2 regions of the Streptococcus sp. HMSC073D05 genome follow, and region 2 is predicted to be linked to the other one. Evidence: predicted binding sites of a transcription regulator. Region 2 holds the regulator's gene; the other holds the start of a gene.
The links. Region 2 encodes CtsR, which represses protease genes until heat stress. Its sites were predicted from a motif close to TTGGTCAAAAAAGGTCAAANA; they were not measured.
Positions count from the first base shown of each region.

Region 1: a site for CtsR is predicted at 1,482-1,502, ahead of clpP (ATP-dependent Clp protease proteolytic subunit ClpP). Genes of this name have one in related genera too.

Region 1 is NZ_KV807499.1:317,303-320,727, forward strand. Features, by position in the region: gene HMPREF2832_RS09005 (ABC transporter substrate-binding protein) at 1-154, opposite strand, end outside; gene HMPREF2832_RS09010 (DUF2129 domain-containing protein) at 263-541, opposite strand; gene clpP (ATP-dependent Clp protease proteolytic subunit ClpP) at 818-1,408, opposite strand; gene upp (uracil phosphoribosyltransferase) at 1,537-2,166, opposite strand; gene mgtA (magnesium-translocating P-type ATPase) at 2,386-3,425, opposite strand, start outside.
Region 2 is NZ_KV807490.1:151,244-154,668, forward strand. Features, by position in the region: gene HMPREF2832_RS06325 (alpha-L-fucosidase) at 1-678, shown strand, start outside; gene HMPREF2832_RS06330 (CtsR family transcriptional regulator) at 895-1,359, shown strand; gene HMPREF2832_RS06335 (ATP-dependent Clp protease ATP-binding subunit) at 1,360-3,425, shown strand, end outside.

The DNA.
Region 1 (3,425 bases), on a different contig from region 2:
CTTCACCAGTTTTTTCAAAGTTAAAACCGACTTTTAGTTCTTTGCCGATTTCGTTACCAGTTGTGTTTGAACCTGAAGTAGAAACTTCACCACAAGCAGCAAGAAGAGCGACACTTGCAATGGTTAAAAATGAAAGAGCAAATTTTTTCTTCATTTGTAATGATCTCCTTAAATGAATCTTAAAATAAATACATTAAGAATATACCGAATTATCTGACAATTGTCAATAAAAAAAACGCAATCCATCAAATGATTGCGTTTTCTAACCTTCTGTGACCACAGATGGGGTCTCCAATCGTTGCAAACTCCCCACAAAATCTGTATCTAAATCTTTGAGATGGCAAGGCAAGACTTTTTTGACATAACGTTCTTTCTTTAAGTCTTCCATGACTTGATCGGCCTTGTCGCTGTCCACATACAATTGGACATAACGGCATTTCTTAGAATGGTACAAGACATCTCCGACAGATTGTAATTTTTTCCCGTCTCGATTGTAATACAATTTAACAATTAAGCCTGTTCTTTCTTGTTTCTCAAACATGGTCAATCCCTTTCTCGTTCTGTTACTAGTATATCAAATTTCAAGAAAAAGAACTACTCTTTTATGAGAGCAAAAAAGAGAGTGGGACAGAAATCGGTAATTCGTTAGTATTCGATTTCGTTGTCCCACCTCCGCACAGTTGAGTAAGGCTGTAAAAGCTGATGAAATCAGCGTAGTATATCCCACTCAACCACTGCGTTTTGCTCGACAATCCAAAAATAATTGAGAGGCTAGGACTTTTGTCCAGCCTCTTGACGGGCCTTCCCACAGGATGGTTTAACCCAATTTATTATTGGCCATGATTTCATCAATAAAGCCATATTCAAGTGTTTCTTGTGCGCTCATCCAATTGTCACGCTCCGCATCAGCATGCACTTTTTCAATGGATTGACCTGAATTTTCCGCAAGGATTTTTTCCAAGTTGTTCCGTGTTTTGAGTAAGTGTTCTGCTGCAATCGCCATATCGGTTTGTTGGGTACCACCACCAGTACCACCCATTGGTTGGTGAATCATGTACTCGGCGTTTGGCAACATGAAGCGTTTGCCCTTCGCACCGCTTGAAGCGATAATAGTTCCCATAGAAGCTGCCATCCCCATAACAATGGTTTGGACATCTGACTTGATAAAGTTCATAGTATCTACAATGGCAAGACCTGCTGAGACAGAGCCACCTGGGGTATTGATATACATATAGATATCTTTTGTATTATCTTGGGCATCCAAGAAGAGCAATTGAGCGATAATGGAGTTAGCCATTTGGTCCTCAACTGGTCCTGTTACCATGATAATTCGATCTTTTAACAGACGGGAATAAATATCGTAAGAACGTTCTCCTCGACTGGTTTGTTCAATAACTACTGGAATCATCTATTCTTCTCCTTTAGTATCCATTCATTCTCACGATTCGTGAGGTTCAAAGTATATGTGCTATTATAAACCAATGGTCAAAAAAGGTCAAATCTTAAGCACCTTTCGGACGAATCATGAATGGTTTCTTATTTGGTACCGAATAAACGGTCACCTGCATCTCCAAGACCAGGAACAATGTAGCCATGTTCATTCAAATGATCATCGAGGGCTGCTGTAAAGATATCAACATCTGGGTGAGCTTCTTGAAGAGCTTTCACCCCTTCTGGCGCTGATACTAGACAGACAAATTTGATATGGCTAGCGCCACGTTTTTTCAAGGAATCAATAGCTAGAATAGCGGATCCACCCGTAGCAAGCATTGGGTCTACTACAAAGATACGACGTTGATCAATATCTTCTGGCAATTTCACCAAGTATTCAACTGGTTTCAAGGTTTCTTCATCACGGTACATCCCGATATGGCCAACCTTAGCAGCTGGTACCAAACTCAAGAGACCATCAACCATCCCAATCCCTGCACGAAGAATTGGGACAATAGCCAACTTCTTCCCTGCGATTTGTTTTTGAACGGTTTTGGTAATAGGAGTTTCAATTTCAACATCCTCAAGAGGCAATTCACGCAATACTTCGTAGCCCATCAACATAGCAATCTCATCTACCAATTCACGAAAGGCCTTCGTAGAGGTATCTGTACGACGAAGAATAGACAATTTGTGTTGAATCAGTGGATGTGTAATAACTTCTAATTTTCCCATTTTGAGATCCTTCTTTCTAAGCTGTTATTATTCAAAAAAGAGCTATGATAAAAGTGGAGTCAAGCTCTACTCTTTCTTTCAGTCCCTCTTTGATACTCACAGCACATGGAAATCTTCATTTCCAACTTTACATTCTTCTTATTATACCAAATTTTACAAAAAAAAGAGAGCCCTTACACTTAATTTTTTAAGTTCGGACTCACTCTTTCTATCAATCAATTACAACCATTCTTTGTATTTCTTAATATAGATACGTTTGACAACCGTCACACTCAGCATATAGAGGACGATAATCGCAAACAATAGAACAAAGTACAATCCATTTAGTTGGCTCAACTTCAAGATAGAAGCCAAAGGACTATATGGAAGGGAGGTTACAAAGAAGGCTGCTGCTAAGGTCGTCACCACGACTGAGAAGGCTGGACGACTTTGGATAAATGGCAGTTTTGGTGAACGCAACATATGAATAACCATGGTTTGAGACCACATAGATTCGATAAACCATCCGGTTTGAAACACCATGATAAAGGCTGCTGCATCTGTTGCTCCATGGTTGTAGCCATGACCTAAAATCATAGGAACAACAAGGAAGTAAAGAAGCATGTAGGTAATAATATCAAATACAGATGAAATTGGACCAATCCAGGCCATAAAGCGCATGATAGAGTTTGCTTCCCAGATACGAGGTTTCTTGAGGAATTCCTTGTCGACATTGTCAAAAGGAAGGGCGATACAGGAAAGATCATAGATAAGATTGAGCACAATCAAATGAACGGGGGCCATAGGAAGGAAGGGCAAAAAGATGCTGGCAAAGAGAAGAGAGAAGATGTTCCCGAAGTTAGAAGAGACCGTCATCTTGATGTACTTGGTCATATTGGCATAGACCTTGCGGCCTTCAACCAAACCTTTTTCAAGGACCATCAAGTCCTTATCCAGAAGGATGACATCTGCCGTTTCTTTGGCAATATCAACAGCGGTATCCACGGAGATCCCAACGTCTGAGACCTTCATAGATGGAGCATCGTTAATACCATCTCCCATGTAACCAACCTTGTGGCCATTGTTCTTGAGACTGAGGATGATCCGCGCTTTTTGATCGGGTGATAGTTTGGCAAAGACCGTTGTTGTTTCTACAACTTGTGCTAACTCTTGGTCTGTCATCGTATCGATTTCGCTTCCCAAAAGAATCCGCTCGACATCTAGTCCTACTTTTTCACAGACAGCTTGGGTGACCTTTTCATTGTCCCCAGTTAAGATCT
Region 2 (3,425 bases):
GATTTGGTTGCTGCAGCTAATCAAGTGGAGGCACTTGAAACCATCTTAGAAGATACTCACAATTATGAACCGCTGACGCAGACACGACCAGAAGAAGGTGTTCGGGATTTGATTCTTGAAAAACCAGAACTTCTCATCGAAGCGGAGGAGATTCCATTTGAGAGTCAAACACGTGAGAACAAGGACTTGGCCAAGGGCGAGAGCCGGATCCTTCAAGCAGGGAAGGTCGGACGCCGGCTGAAATTGATCGAGGTTCGACAAGAAGAAGGCAAAGAAATTCGGACAGAAGTCGATGCCTTTGTCGAAGTGGAGGCTCAGGACCAGATCACAGAAGTTGGAACGAAGGAAGCGGAAGAAAGTCCGTTGATAGCTGATATGCCGACTCCAACCACTCTTGTAACTCCAAGTAAGGTGCAACCAGAAGTTGCGACTCTTTCTCAAGCTGAAGACAAAAAAGAAAAAGAAAGACCAGTTCTCTTGCAACCGAAAACCTCAGAAGCAGTTTCTGTTTTGACTTCAGACCATCCAGAAAAAGAAGGTGTTGAAAGTCCTTCTCTACAATCGGAAGGAAAACTTCCTCAAACCGGTACAAAAGAAAGTGGACTGTTTGCTTGGTTAGGCCTTCTTGGCCTAGGTTTCTTGGGCGGAGGCGCCAAATTCGTTCGTCGCAAAGAGTAGTTCCTTCTTCGCATAAGAGGTTAGTTCTTACTAGCCTCTTTTGTTTTGTTTTCTTAAGAGATTCCTATTTCCATGGAGTCTTTGCTTTATTTACAGCCGTAAAAATTGTATAATAGTCAAATAAGGTCAATGATGAGAAGGAACACTCCAAGGCCATTTTTTATGGGCCAAGAACAGAGCATCCATCTAGAAAAAAACAAGCCAGAAAGGAGCATCATGGCAAATAAGAACACATCTGATAGCATTGAAGCTTATATCAAGGCCTTGCTGGCTCAAGCTGGCATGGCAGAGCTCAAAAGAAGTGAGTTAGCCGATGTCTTTCAGGTCGTACCCAGTCAGATTAACTATGTTATCAAGACTCGCTTTACCGAGAGCCGAGGCTATATTGTAGAGAGCAAGCGCGGTGGTGGGGGCTATATCCGCATTGGCAAGGTCCAGTTTTCAGATCACCATCAGATGCTCCAAGACTTGGCAGCCAATATTGGAGAGACCATCAGCCAGCAGGTCTTCAATGATATCCTCCAGATGCTCTATGAAGAAAAATTATTGACACAACGTGAGACTCAGCTCTTGCTTGCGACGACCTCCGATGAGGTCCTAGGTCGAGATGCTCTCATCCTACGAGCAAGTATGCTGAAAAAAATTATTCAACAAGTAGATAGAAAAGGAAATACCGACTAGATGAACTATTCAACAGCACTGTTAGAAAGTATAGAAGCGGCCCAAATACTAGCAGGCCACTATCAGGGGCATACCTTAGATACTTGGCATCTCCTGACGGCTATGGCCAATAATCCCTATAGCGTAGCAGGTTCTGTACTTAACGATTATCCTATGCAGATCGATGAGTTTCAGGATGCAGCGGAGCATATTACAGGCCAAGCTTTTCAAAGCGACAATCGGTATGAAATCTTCCCATTTTCTTATCGGATGGAAGCGATTATGAAACACGCAAGAGAGATTGCCCAGGTCCTTCATGCCAAGACCTTGGGAACAGAGCATGTGCTCCTCTCTCTTCTAGCAGACCGTGGGACCTTGGCGAGCCAAGTTATGGAGTTTGCCGGCTTTGCCTTTACAGAGCAAGACAAGGGAGTTCCTATTGCCTCCCTTCGCAAGAATTTAGAAGACAAGGCAGGCTGGGACAAGAATGATATCAAAGCCATTCGGAGTCTCTATCGGGCCCAAAACCCCAACCGCCAAACCATGGGAAATATGATGGGCATGCCCCCAAGCACCAGTGGAGGTCTTGAAGATTATACCCGTGATTTGACAGAAATGGCGCGTGCAGGCCAGCTTGAGCCTGTGATCGGCCGGGATGCAGAGATTTCACGCATGATCCAAATCCTCAGCCGCAAGACGAAGAACAATCCTGTATTAGTGGGAGAAGCAGGGGTCGGAAAAACCGCCCTTGCCTTAGGTCTGGCTCAGCGTGTCGCTAGTGGCAATGTTCCAGCTGAAATCGCACAGATGCGTGTCTTAGAATTGGATCTCATGAATGTCGTTGCAGGGACGCGCTTCCGTGGGGACTTTGAAGAACGGATGAACAATATCATCCAGGACATCGAAGAAGACGGTCACGTGATTCTCTTTATCGATGAACTGCATACCATTATGGGGTCAGGATCCGGTATTGATTCGACCTTAGACGCAGCCAATATTCTAAAACCAGCCCTGGCACGGGGAACCTTGCGTACAGTTGGGGCAACGACTCAAGATGAGTACCAAAAGCATATCGAAAAAGACGCAGCCCTCTCTCGACGTTTTGCGAAAGTCACCATTGAAGAGCCAAGTGTTGCAGATAGCATCCAAATTCTCCAAGGCTTGAAAGAGACCTATCAGGACCACCATCATGTGACCATTACCGATGAAGCGATCGAAACAGCTGTCAAATATGCCCACCGCTATTTGACCAGCCGTCAATTGCCAGATTCAGCCATTGATCTCTTAGATGAAGCGGCAGCTACCGTACAAAACCGCGATTCCAACGGTCACGTAAAAGAAGAGTTGACCGCCTTGGATCGGGCCTTGATGGATGGCAAGTGGAAGAAAGCAGCCCAACTCTTAGAAGTAGAGTCCGCTCCCGTTGTCTACAAAAAAGAAGTCACTGACCAAGATGTCTTGGTGACTTTGAGCCAATTATCTGGTATTCCAACTCAAAAACTGACCCAAACCGATGCCAAGAAGTACCTAAACTTAGAAGCAGAATTGCACAAGCGCGTGATTGGTCAAGACCAAGCCGTTTCGAGTATCAGTCGGGCTATTCGACGCAATCAATCAGGTATCCGTAGCAATAAACGTCCGATCGGTTCTTTCATGTTCCTAGGACCTACCGGTGTCGGAAAAACAGAGCTAGCCAAAGCTTTGGCAGAAGTTCTGTTTGATGATGAATCGGCCCTCATCCGTTTTGATATGAGTGAGTACATGGAAAAATTCGCGGCCAGTCGCCTCAACGGAGCTCCTCCAGGCTATGTGGGCTACGAAGAAGGAGGCGAGTTGACAGAGAAAGTCCGCAACAAACCATATTCAGTTCTCTTATTTGATGAGGTGGAAAAAGCCCATCCAGATATTTTCAATGTCCTTTTGCAAGTCTTGGATGATGGAGTCTTAACCGATAGCAAAGGCCGGAAGATCGACTTCTCCAATACCATTATCATCATGACCTCAAACCTGGGAGCAACAGCCCTTCGGGATGATAAGACAGTTGGCTTTGGTGCTAAAGATATCCGCTTTGACCAAGCCAATATGGA